DNA from 3 places in the Paenibacillus sp. FSL H8-0282 genome. Region 2 is predicted to be linked to each of the others. Evidence: riboswitches for the same ligand, from Rfam matches in the RefSeq annotation. Region 2 holds a riboswitch; each other region holds the start of a gene.
The links. A riboswitch is a leader RNA that binds a small molecule or an ion and turns the genes downstream of it on or off. The one in region 2 is predicted to bind cyclic di-GMP.
Positions count from the first base shown of each region.

Region 1: another riboswitch for cyclic di-GMP. It lies ahead of NST94_RS03210 (transglutaminase-like domain-containing protein); the one in region 2 lies ahead of NST94_RS12530 (hypothetical protein).
Region 3: another riboswitch for cyclic di-GMP. It lies ahead of NST94_RS01885 (anti-repressor SinI family protein); the one in region 2 lies ahead of NST94_RS12530 (hypothetical protein).

Region 1 is NZ_CP150146.1:732,439-736,680, forward strand. It holds gene NST94_RS03195 (glycosyltransferase family 2 protein) at 1-635, shown strand, start outside; gene NST94_RS03200 (GtrA family protein) at 622-1,029, shown strand; gene NST94_RS03205 (class D sortase) at 1,132-1,797, shown strand; cyclic di-GMP riboswitch class I at 1,911-1,993, shown strand; cyclic di-GMP riboswitch class I at 2,068-2,148, shown strand; gene NST94_RS03210 (transglutaminase-like domain-containing protein) at 2,162-2,971, shown strand; rRNA gene NST94_RS03215 (16S ribosomal RNA) at 3,339-4,242, shown strand, end outside.
Region 2 is NZ_CP150146.1:2,882,761-2,887,002, reverse strand. It holds gene NST94_RS12540 (hypothetical protein) at 1-254, opposite strand, end outside; gene NST94_RS12535 (S-layer homology domain-containing protein) at 278-1,198, opposite strand; gene NST94_RS12530 (hypothetical protein) at 1,373-2,311, opposite strand; cyclic di-GMP riboswitch class I at 2,420-2,514, opposite strand; gene NST94_RS12525 (ROK family protein) at 3,041-4,048, opposite strand; gene NST94_RS12520 (N-acetylmannosamine-6-phosphate 2-epimerase) at 4,041-4,242, opposite strand, start outside.
Region 3 is NZ_CP150146.1:431,153-435,394, reverse strand. It holds gene NST94_RS01905 (hypothetical protein) at 1-384, shown strand, start outside; gene NST94_RS01900 (signal peptidase I) at 386-976, shown strand; gene NST94_RS01895 (TasA family protein) at 1,067-1,675, shown strand; gene NST94_RS01890 (helix-turn-helix domain-containing protein) at 1,845-2,174, shown strand; gene NST94_RS01885 (anti-repressor SinI family protein) at 2,282-2,437, opposite strand; cyclic di-GMP riboswitch class I at 2,465-2,549, opposite strand; gene NST94_RS01880 (2-oxoglutarate dehydrogenase E1 component) at 3,020-4,242, shown strand, end outside.

The sequences.
Region 1 (4,242 bases), 2.2 Mb from region 2:
ACGTTGTATATGCGAAACGCCTGAAGCGCCACGGAGAAACGATGTTCAAAAAGGTCACCGCGAAGCTTTTTTACCGCCTGCTCAGCAGTATGACAAGTGTGGATATTCCAACGGATACAGGCGATTTCCGTCTTATTGACCGTAAGGTATGTGATGTCCTGCGGGGACTTAAAGAAAAGAACCGCTATGTCAGAGGTTTGGTGAGCTGGGTTGGCTTCAAGCAGACTATGGTGGAATATGAACGGGAAGAACGTTTTGCCGGAGAAACCAAATATCCGCTGAAGAAAATGATTCGTTTTGCGTTAGATGGCATCACCTCTTTTTCACATAAGCCGCTTAAGATTGCTACGTATATTGGATTCTTCCTTTCATTCTCTAGCTTTCTCTATTTATTTTTCGTCTTGTTTCAAAAGATATTTTTTACCTCCTGGACGGTTCCGGGCTGGGCTTCCATTGTAGGCGTTAATCTGCTCTTTAATGGTATCGTTCTGATGCTGTTGGGTGTGATTGGGGAGTATATCGGACGGATTTATGACGAGTCTAAAGATAGACCGCTATATATTGTTAGTGAGACTAAAGGCTACCAGAACGAAGAACAACTGGACCGCCGGAAGGACCACAATGATGTTAGATAAGAACTTGCGCGCTGCATTCATACAGTTCCTCAAATTTAATGCCGTAGGTTTGCTCAATACGCTTATTGATTTTGTGATTTTTACATTGTTGAATTCACTAGGGATGGTATACGCATTGGCGCAGGTGATCTCCTATAGTGCAGGCACGGCGAATAGCTTTATTTTGAATAAAAAAGTAACCTTTCGTGATCGCAACCGGGGGAATAAAGAAGGCTTCGACCGCGTGCAGCTGGTCAAGTTTATCGTGCTGAATCTGGTAGTGCTCGGAATATCACTGCTGCTAATGCATCTGTTGACAGACAAACTAGGTATTCAAGTCTTGATCTCCAAGGTGCTGGTTACCTTTATCACGGTGATCATCAATTTCTTTGGAAGTCGTAAATGGGTATTTTAAACATTAATTTCAGGCAGAAGGAGTTGCTATGCTTAAAGGCAAGTAGCTTTTTCTGCTTGATTTGTATATAACCATAGAAACAATATACGGAGGCGAATAACATTGCGTAAATTCTCCTATCTACTCATACTGGCTGGGATACTTATCATGTTATATCCGACAGCTAACGAATGGTACAACGACAGGCAGCAGGAGAAGTTATTAGAAACGGCTGAACTAAGCACTGCCGATAGTACTCCCCAGTCAGATCTGAGGAGCAGGTATGCTGAAGTTACTCAGCTGTTAGCAGAGGAATCGGTTCTGGATGCCCAAGCACAGCCCCAACCCCAAGAGACAGAAAAGCCTGAACCGGAGATTGAAGTCGGTGGCAAAGTAATCGCACTAATTGAAATCGATAAGATTGATTTGAAGCTGCCTGTATTAGAAGGGGCTACAAAAGCTAATATGAAACATGCTGCAGCCCATATGAAAGAAACGGCACCCCTTGGAGAGATCGGGAATGCTGCAATCGCGGCGCATCGGGCTCGAACTACGGGTCGTTTGTTTAACAGATTGAATGAGGTTGTTGTGGGGGATGTTATCACGGTAAAGACTAGTGATCAGGTGTTTAACTATGAGGTATACGATATTTCTGTTGTAGATCCGAGTGATGTCTCCGTTCTTGACGGGAATGACAAGGATAAGATTCTTACTCTGATTACATGTGATCCGCTAGTGAATCCAACGCATCGTCTGATTGTTCATGCCAAATTAACAAAAGGAGAATAGTGAATGACAAGAAAACACAAATACCGGGAGATATTTATAAAATAATGGGTAATCTAGTAAATTAGGTCTTGTTCACAACTATAAATATGATAGTATTATACTATGAAAGCTAAACACGATAACGGCAAACCTTCCGAAAGGTAGGGACGCAAAGCTAAAGGGCCTTTTCCCGAAAGGATGGCAGCCAGCTACCGAATGAAGAGGCTTTTTTTGTTTGTTTCAAATGGATTCTATCAATTATATCTAGTAAAGCTAGAACAGATAGAGCTTATACGATAACGGCAAACCTATCGAAAGGTAGGGACGCAAAGCTAAAGGGCCTTCCCGAAAGGATGGCAGCCAGCTACCGAAAGGAGTTTTATCCGTGAAAAAGGTTTATTTTATGCTGGTGGCGTTGTTCGTCCTAATGACTTCAGTTCCGGTAAGTACAGCTCAAGCTGCAAGTGCAGATGCCAGCTGGTTGATTACATCCAAAGTGGCTCAAGGTGTTATTGGTATTAACTATGATATTCCGAAAGATAAAAGAATCAAACTCATGATCACCAAAGATAACAGCAGCTATACATATAACTTGTATGCTTCTGGACAAGCTGAGGACTTCCCTTTGCAACAAGGAAATGGGACTTATAAGGTTTCTGTTCTGGAGAATACAACCGGCAATAAATACAAAGCGTTATATTCCGAAGTAGTAGACGTAACCATGAGTGACTCGAATTCCGTATATTTGGGCTCCGTACAGAATGTGAAATGGAGTTCTTCTGATAAAGCGATTGTCAAAGCTAAACAATTAGTACAAGGCAAAACAACAGACGAAGAGAAAGTTAAAGCGATCTATAACTATGTAGTTGCGAATGTACAATATGATTACTCTCTTGCTAATAGTGTAACTACTGATTATATTCCAAGCATCGATAAGACATTGACTACTAAAAAAGGGATTTGCTATGATTACGCTTCTCTTTTTGCCGCAATGCTGCGGAGTGTAGATGTTCCTGCTAAGTTGGTAATGGGGAATACAAGCTACGTTACGCAATATCATGCCTGGAACGAAGTGTTGCTTAATGGGAAGTGGGTTACCATTGATACTACAGTGGATGCAGGACTTTCAAAGAGTGATAAGAAAACCGATTTAATTAAAGCCTCAAGCAAATATACTGCGGCAAAATACTATTAAGTTCGTCGCTAGAAACATAACTCTATTAAATAAACAACTAGCTTAATTATTTAGCTAGTTGTTTATTTTTATATTAGGGGTTGCTTTTCTATTAATAGTTGGGGTATTATAGGTAAGCGTTGTTAGACAGCGTACAGGCGATACAGACGAGGCTGATAAAAAGCTTCGAAAAATAAAACTTGCATTTCTGAAAACAACATGATATATTATAAGAGTTGCTGCTGAGACATTAAATGGCGCCAACGAGAACTTGATCTTTGAAAACTGAACAACGAGTGAGTAGGAAATCACGTAAGTGAAATCCAAAACTAGAGAATTAATTTTCTCGTCAGATGTTTCAAAATGAGCATATCGCTCTTTTCAATACTAATTGGAGAGTTTGATCCTGGCTCAGGACGAACGCTGGCGGCGTGCCTAATACATGCAAGTCGAGCGGAGTCACTTTGAAAGCTTGCTTTCAAAGTGACTTAGCGGCGGACGGGTGAGTAACACGTAGGCAACCTGCCCTTCAGACTGGGATAACTACCGGAAACGGTAGCTAATACCGGATAATTTCTTTTTTCTCCTGAGAGAAGAATGAAAGACGGAGCAATCTGTCACTGAGGGATGGGCCTGCGGCGCATTAGCTAGTTGGTGGGGTAACGGCCCACCAAGGCGACGATGCGTAGCCGACCTGAGAGGGTGAACGGCCACACTGGGACTGAGACACGGCCCAGACTCCTACGGGAGGCAGCAGTAGGGAATCTTCCGCAATGGGCGAAAGCCTGACGGAGCAACGCCGCGTGAGTGATGAAGGTTTTCGGATCGTAAAGCTCTGTTGCCAGGGAAGAACGTCCGGTAGAGTAACTGCTACCGGAGTGACGGTACCTGAGAAGAAAGCCCCGGCTAACTACGTGCCAGCAGCCGCGGTAATACGTAGGGGGCAAGCGTTGTCCGGAATTATTGGGCGTAAAGCGCGCGCAGGCGGCTATTTAAGTCTGGTGTTTAAACCTTGGGCTCAACCTGAGGTCGCACTGGAAACTGGGTGGCTTGAGTACAGAAGAGGAAAGTGGAATTCCACGTGTAGCGGTGAAATGCGTAGATATGTGGAGGAACACCAGTGGCGAAGGCGACTTTCTGGGCTGTAACTGACGCTGAGGCGCGAAAGCGTGGGGAGCAAACAGGATTAGATACCCTGGTAGTCCACGCCGTAAACGATGAGTGCTAGGTGTTAGGGGTTTCGATACCCTTGGTGCCGAAGTTAACACAGTAAGCACTCCGCCTGGGGAGTA
Region 2 (4,242 bases):
TTGGTCTCATGCTCTTCTTGACCATCATCCGCAGCATTAAAGCTAAAAATGATATTGCTCATTTCCCCCTTTTCAGGGTTAATCTCGCTAGGTTCAATTCGCATATTTGTTGCTGCATATGCCTTCGAAGTCAAATTATCCAACGCTGGAAATACTGGGATATATGAAACAACTAACAGAAAAGCAAACATAAGATGGATACATAATTTCATATTTCCGCGACGCCATTTCCTTTTTACAGTTCTAATGATCATCTTTATTCTCCCGTTCATTATGATTAGAGTAGCTCTAGCTCAGCCAACAGTTTATAGACAATGATCGCAGCCTCGGCTCTTGTAGAGGAATGCTTAGGATACAGATACAACCCGTCACCTTGTACTAACTTATTATAAATCGCTGCTGCGACAGAGTTTTTTGCCCAGCTGCTGATGCCATTACTATCCTTAAACCGTGCCAATTCAGCTTGTATTTTATTCATTCCAGATGCGTCAGCTTCAACTCCCGTTCGCACTTCGATAGCACGAATTAGCATAACCATCATCTGTTCTCGAGTCAGAGGATCATTTCCACGGAAGAGACCCCCGTCCCCTTTCACAATTCCAGCAGCAGCAGCCTCTACCCATCCATAAGACCAATTCTGCGCTGAAACATCACGAAAGGTTGGAGCAGCGGGAAGGATCGGCTTGATTTGGAGCGCAGCTGCTAGCAGTTTCGTAAATTGAGCACGGGTCAGTGTGGCTTTTGGTGCATAATCAGTACTAGTCATTCCATCCGCAATTCCTCTTGATGCCAGCACTTCAACCTCTTGCCGAGCCCAGTGGCTTGTCATATCAGTAAAGCTTCTTTCCCGTAGCATCACCGAATAGATTCCAGATTCCGTAATTGCGCTTCGGACGAAATCGTCTTCCAGGTTAGTAACCCCGCCATAGTAGCTCCAAGTTCCTAATGCAGTATCATATTGATAGATTCCGAGCTTCTCTCGGTTCGTAGTCCAAGGAGTTTCCTTTGCATATCCAATAGCCAGTAACGCTGGAAGTTTAAAGGTTGAGCTGGCCTCCACTTGCCAACTAGAACTTTCTTTACGTAGTTTAATTCCTTTATTATCGATAACCGTTTGAGTCTTACTTTCTTCTACTTGAACCAAACTTACTGTTGTATTCTCAGGAAATGTCCCTGCTGAAATTTCTAAACGAGCCAAACCATTTGCCGCAGTCAAAATGCCGCCTTTATCTCCAAACACCTTACTGTCTTTAGGACCCGTTGGTGTTGGAACTGAAATGTTTGAACCTGAATTCCCGCTTGAATTTGAATTTGAATTCGAGTCTGGGTCAGGATTAGGATTAGGACTCGGAGTTGGAGTTGAACCCGGCCCCTAATCTACATCCAACTGTACTGCTTCTATGTATTGGTCATTAATGCTATAAAGAAGTTTCTCTCCACTAATTCCTATAAGCTTCGCGCCTGAAGGGAGTGCGGGAAGAGAAGTAACACTCCGTGATAAAAGATTAACGTTCTTCAAAACAGGAGCACCATTTACCTCTACCTGAAAGACCGCTTGTCCTGCACCTATCGCCATAAAAGCATAATCCGTGTTAGAAATATTCATTGCAGTAAGATCCATAGGCGATAAAGTAAAATCCTTGATGGACATCAAGACGTATTTGCTCTCTGAAGCTCCATTTTTTTGCTTCCAAAGCACGTGGCTACCATTGAACACGAACCAATCTACAAAATTCGCTCCACCCAGCCTGACTATGGAACGTGTGGCTCCGCTGCTCAAATTGAGCATGCTAAGTCCTCCGCTCCGAGCATTTTTATAAACTACTATGCCATTAGCTAGGACCGGAAATCTTCCCTCACCCAGTTCCGCTTCTACACCCGAGGCCAAACCATGATAGATCATATTTCCATAATGTGTACGCTCATACCAGACTACGCCCACTCCATCTGTTGATGGATTGCCGTATTGTCCTGACGTTTGGTTGAGCTTGGTAGGAGATCCAATAGAAATGTTGGAACTATAAATATCCCAGTTCAGTGAAGATTCTTCTTCACTACTTTTATCAGCCCACACCACAAAACCTCCACCAACTGCAGGTGCATCTTTAGCAGAAGAACTGGAGGTGAGTATTTTAGCTGCTCCGCTAGTCTGATTTAGGGTATGTACCTGTTTGATTCCTTTTGCATCCTTTTCCATCCATACAATCTGATCACCGAACACACTATAATCTGTTCGACCTGGATCACTCCCCGCTGCCGAAGCTATATCAGCTTCAACTACTCCGGCAAACAAATTCACAAACATACACATAACCGTGAGCAGCATCAGCCTATTCCTCGGGGTCCTCACTCTACTTCTGAACCTCATTCTTTTCTCTCCTTCAGGGGGATTTTTAGGCACGCAAAAAAACCAAGTGCCTTGAGCGGCCCGGCTGTCGTAACATCCCTTCGTGGGATGAATTAGACCCGTGGCTTTGCGTCTCCGACTTTCGTACGAATTTGCCTTTGTTTCCAAACTCGGTTTCCAAATAAATATACATAGGTAGGACTATACTATTAGCGGAATATAATACTTTAGAATTAATATGTTCTATATATTCCATTTTTAAGGTGATTATAAAAAGCCCATCATTTAAAATAGGTAATTTTCAGACAAAAAAAAGTAATCTATAAAAAGACAACCAGACAACAATTCTCCAATAATCGGAGAAACGCTGCCTGGCAGGGTGCTTGAGCAGATGATAGAGGAGAATTCGCCAATTACACCGGATCTCAGGGGAATCTGAGAAATAGAATAAATGTATTCTATACAGTTATTTCGTAGGCAAATGCAATCATTTTGACTTTAGTTGCATTTTCTACAACTAAAAACACGAGAAGCCACCACTAAGGCTGTAAATCAAGAAAATAGCTGTACAAAATACACTTACATCCATCGGCTGGAGGGATTCGAGAAATATAGTTGTACGATGTACAATTAAACTCGCTTCTACGTATTGCTCCCCATGACTTTCTATACAGATAGATGGTGAATAGACCCTTATAGCTCTGCTCTCTTTACTTTATCGGGACTATACTCCCACATCTGCAGCCCCGCACCGATCATTCCACATAAATTACCATGATAGGCTGCTTCAATACGAACATTTTCCAGCATCGATGGCATTACTCTGCCCTTTACTTCCCTTCTAATGCCTTCAAACAAAAGTTCGCCTGCTTCAGCAACTCCACCGCCAATGACGATGACTTTAGGGTTAAAAATATGGATTAATGAAGCAATCGCGGATCCGAGCGCAGCAATCGTGTCTTCCATTAACGCTGTAGCCAGAGAGTCACCTGCCCGCCATCTCGCTATCACTTCCCGTGAGTCTACGTTCTCTGGGGACTGGTTATGTAATAAAAGCTTGTCGCGCATGCGACGTGCGATACTTGTGCCTGAAGCATACTGCTCCAAGCAGCCTGTTCCACCACAAATGCATGCAGGCCCTTTGAAATCTACAGACATATGGCCTAACTCTCCAGCCCCACCCCAAGAACCGTGGACAAGATGGCCGTCTACGACTATCGCTCCACCCACGCCCGTACCAAGGGCAAGACAGATAAAGTCTTTTACCTCTTTGCCTGAGCCTAAATATTTCTCTGTTAATGCTAATACATTCACGTCATTATCAACGATTACCGGAAGATGAAACTGTGTCTGAAGCAAATCCTTCAAAGCTGTGCCAGCATAGCCAGGGATAAGCTCCGAAGCGGAACGGACACGTCCCGCCTCCCAATCCATTTGCCCTGCTGATCCTACGCCAATTCCTTGGAGTTGAATTCCCGCTTGTTGTGCTGTTATTTCATCCATTAATGTCCGAATAGCTAGTATAATGCGATCCATTGTTTTCGTCTGTCCAGCCAATGTGCTTAGGCTTACAGTATGTAAAACGTCCCCTTGTGAAGAGACGAGTCCGGCATTAATTTTCGTGCCGCCAATATCTACTCCGATCGCATATTCTATATGAGGATCATACCCTTCCATCGCGGACTCACCTCCGTCAGTCATTGAAATCGCTCACGGCCTTAACATATCTCGAAGTGATCAATTGTGGCCTAGTAATTGCACTTCCTACAACAACATAGGATGCCCCCGCATTCTTAGCTTTTGCTGCGTCTTCCGGTGTCCATATCCGTCCTTCCGCAACAACAGGAATGTTCACTAATTTGCTTAATTGTTGAATTAAGACAAGGTCCGGTCCT
Region 3 (4,242 bases), 2.5 Mb from region 2:
AGTCAGACTCGCGAGCAAAAACTAGAAGAGCTTGAAAAAGCTCGGCTAGAAGAAGAGCAAGCAAAGAAAGAAGAAGAAGCGAAAAAAGAAGAAGAACGTTTGGCTGAGGAGAAAAAGCAACAAGAAGCCGAGGATAAAGCGAAAGCTGAGGCAACCCCTCCAACATCAGGCGAAGCTGCTCCGGAAGCCCCAAATAAAGAACAACCTGAAGCCCCAGCCACTGATCCGGTTAAGCCGGAAATTGACGAAGAGCTCACAATTCCAAAAGATGTCCCTCAGCAAGAGGCTCCACAAGAGACGCCAAAGGCGGAAGACAGTACGACTACCCCGCCGGTAGCAACCCAAGCTCCTTCGGACCCTCAACCTGAGAAAGGTGGAGAATAAGATGCGAATTAAAAAAATTATCAATAATACCCTATCGAGCTTAATGCTTGTGATCTTTATTCTGCTGGTGGCAGCCGTAGTGTTATCCAAGGCCTCCGGCGGTGAACCTGCTTTCTTCGGATATGAGATCAAAACCGTACTCTCAGGATCGATGGAACCAGGAATTCAGACAGGCTCAATTGTCGCATTAAAACCCGGAGGGGATATGAATCGTTTCAAACCAGGCGATGTCATCACCTTTAGGAATGAAGATAATCTGCTCATTACTCACCGGATTGTAGAAGCGACCGTCAATAACGCTACTGGTGAAGCTGTTTATCGCACTAAAGGCGATAACAACGACGCGCCCGACATGAACCCTACCAGTTCTGTGAATGTTGTAGCTCAGTATACCGGGGTCACTGTACCCTATGTCGGTTACGCTATGAATTTCGCGGTTTCCAAAGCTGGAAGTGTAGTCCTCATGATCGTGCCTGGCTTGATGCTTCTGCTCTATGCTCTGTATACCTCTTGGAAGGCTGTAGCTGCATTAGAAAAGAAAAATGCTGCCCTACTGCCAGCCTCACCGCCCCCAACAGAAACACAGCCCTAAGTTGATTGTCCACTTCCGCTTACGAACCGGAAGATACAATATATAAATTTTATAAAAAATTCAAACACAAATTTGAGGAGGAATTTTATTATGGGTATCAAGAAAACATTGGGTCTTGGCGTAGCATCTGCAGCACTGGGTTTATCATTAATCGGCGGAGGAACCTTCGCATACTTTAGCGACACTGCGCAAAGCACAGCTACATTCGCAGCGGGCACGCTCGATCTGAACTCCGACCCTTCTGTCATCGTTAATATTCCTAACCTGAAACCAGGTGATACGGTAACTAAATCCTTCAAATTGAAAAACGATGGTTCGCTGGATATCGGATCTATTATTCTGAATACATCGACTCAAATCACGGATGCTAAAGGAGATAACTACCTGGATTTAGCCGAGTTCATTAAAGTTAAATTCCTTAGAAATAATGATAAAGGAGTACCTATCGTCTCTCCTGAAAATGTAGTTTATGAGACTACACTTGCTGCTTTAAAAAGTCAGCATCCGGATCTCGTAAAAAATACAGGTTGGGATCAACTCTTTACCGAAGCATCCGGTATTAAAGCCGGTACCAACGACAGCTTCTCCGTCCAATTCGAATTTGTGGAAAATAACCAAGATCAAAATATTTTCCAAGGCGATAGCTTAACACTGACTTGGGATTTCGTAGCTAAACAAGGTGCGAAAAAAGACTACTAAGATCAATAAAGTAATTTAATAAAATACTCGAAGAGCAGCAGATCCTGAATCCGGCCACGGATAAGCAGATTGCTGCTCTTCTCTTTACAATAAACTTTGTCCGATTTATTGATATTTGCTATACTAATAACAAAAATTACGGAGGGGCGTCAGCATAGTGCCACAGAATATGGGCCAACGTATCCAGCAGCTCCGCCTAGACAAGGGTTTCTCCCTATCTGAGCTTGCGGACAGAGCAGATGTGGCTAAGTCGTATCTTAGCAACGTGGAGAGAAACATCCAATCCAATCCATCCATCCAGTTTATCGAAAAAATCGCTGACGCGCTTCAGGTATCCATTCATGCCCTACTCTATGGAGAACCCAATGATGCAGAGGAATCACATTTAGATTCGGAATGGTTCCGATTGGTGCAGGAAGCTATGGACTCAGGCATTAGCAAACGCGAATTCAAAGAATTTCTGGACTATCAGAAATGGAAGCTCGATCAAAAGGATTAATACTTCCTACTAATCTGGTACGATCCTCTCTTCTACTAAATCATATCGAAAAAGGACACAGCGAAGAACCGCTGTGCCCTTTTTCGATATGTAACCCCTCTAATGTATTACTGCACGATCTGCACAGTTTTCTCATGAAAGAACTGGCGAATTTCATCTGCCTTAATGCCAGCCTTCTTAGCTGCTAATAATAAATGTACCCACTCTTGATCCAGATCAATAAACTGCTGTTCTCTGTTGCTACCCTGGTTGGACTTTTCCAAAAAATCTCCCCCTAAGATTTTACGTCCCCAGGCAATCCGGCTGTCATAGTATCTCTACCTTAGACCCGCGACTTTGTGCCCCTGCCTTTCGGCAAGTTTACCTTTTACTGGACCCTTTTCACGAAAGGATCTACTTAAAAAACTATAAAATTACTATCTGCAATAACATTATACAAAAAGAAAGCGGAAAAGTGTGTCGATTCCTGGTTACTTTCTATTTTAAAAACGAAAAATAAAAGATTTTTTTTCAAAGATCTTGTCCGATTATCACGATACTCGTCCGTTACATAAAATAAATTGTACTAGCAAAATAAATATTTACTGACCTAATAGTTAAAAATAAGGATAATAGAATCATTTTAATAGGCCTTTAGAATGGGTAATGAGAAGAAACACCCTTCTTTTCATTAGAACAAGCTAACCCATACCATTTTGCGAACGTATTGGACGAAAGAATGAATTGATTACAGTGGCCGAAAGTAGCACAATAAGATGAGAAATGAAACCGCAATCATCACAGCTCCAGTAAGCGTTGACACAAAATGTCACGTATGGAGTTCATCCGTTAAGGAGGATGTATTCATGGCAGCCAAAGAGCCCTATAACGAATCCATTTGGAGTAAGTATTACGGACCCAATTTAGGCTACATTCAAGAAAGATATGAACAGTTTGTGAAAGATCCCTCCACCGTAGAAAATAATTATCGCGAGCTTTTTACAAATTCGGGACCTCCTCCCCTAACTCCGGATAGCGAACCGGCTCCTCAGCCGCGCATCTCGGGAGACACCGAATGGCTTAGAAAAGCAGTAAGAGCTTCCAAGCTAATCGCCAATATTCGTATATATGGCCATATGGCCGCTGAAATTGATCCGCTGGTACGCGATCAGAATCCCATGGCAAAATATCTTGAGCTTGAAACCTATGGGCTGACCCGCGAAGACCTGATCGCACTGCCTGCCACGCTTATATGGGAAAATGCGCCGAATGATGTGCATACCGGATGGGATGCCGTGCAACGTATGCGTCAGGCATACACCAAGACCATCGCCTATGAATTCGGGCATGTGCATGAAGAAAAAGAACTGCAATGGCTAAATAGACAGGCAGAATCCACCAGCTCACCAGCACCCCTAAATAATACAGAACGCAAAGAGCTCCTGAACCGCCTGATTCAGGTAGAGCAATTTGAAACCTTCCTCCACAAGACTTTTGTAGGTCAGAAGCGTTTCAGTCTTGAAGGCAATGATGCTCTTGTGCCGATGTTAGATGAAATCGTACGTGCTGCTGCACATGACGGTGCGGAGCATATTTTGATGGGCATGGCGCATCGCGGCCGCCTCAACGTTCTTGCACATATTTTGGGCAAACCTTATGATATCATATTTTCAGAGTTTCATCATTCTCCGAACAAGGAGCTTTTCCCTTCCGAAGGCTCCACAGGCATTAACTATGGTTGGACAGGTGATGTGAAATACCATCTCGGTGCAGACCGTGCTGTCCGTGAAGGAGAAACCGTACGCACAAGAATAACACTAGCGAATAACCCAAGTCACTTGGAATTCGTCAATCCTGTCGTGGAAGGTTTCACTCGTGCCGCACAAGAAGATCGGAGCACTGCAGGACTGCCGAAGATTGATACCAGTAAAGCTATGGCGGTGCTGATGCATGGCGATGCTGCTTTTCCAGGTGAAGGCATTGTTGCAGAAACGCTTAATATCGGCAAACTTCAAGGTTATCAAAATGGTGGGACGATCCATATCATTGTTAATAACCGAATTGGTTTTACGACTGAAAGTGAAGATTC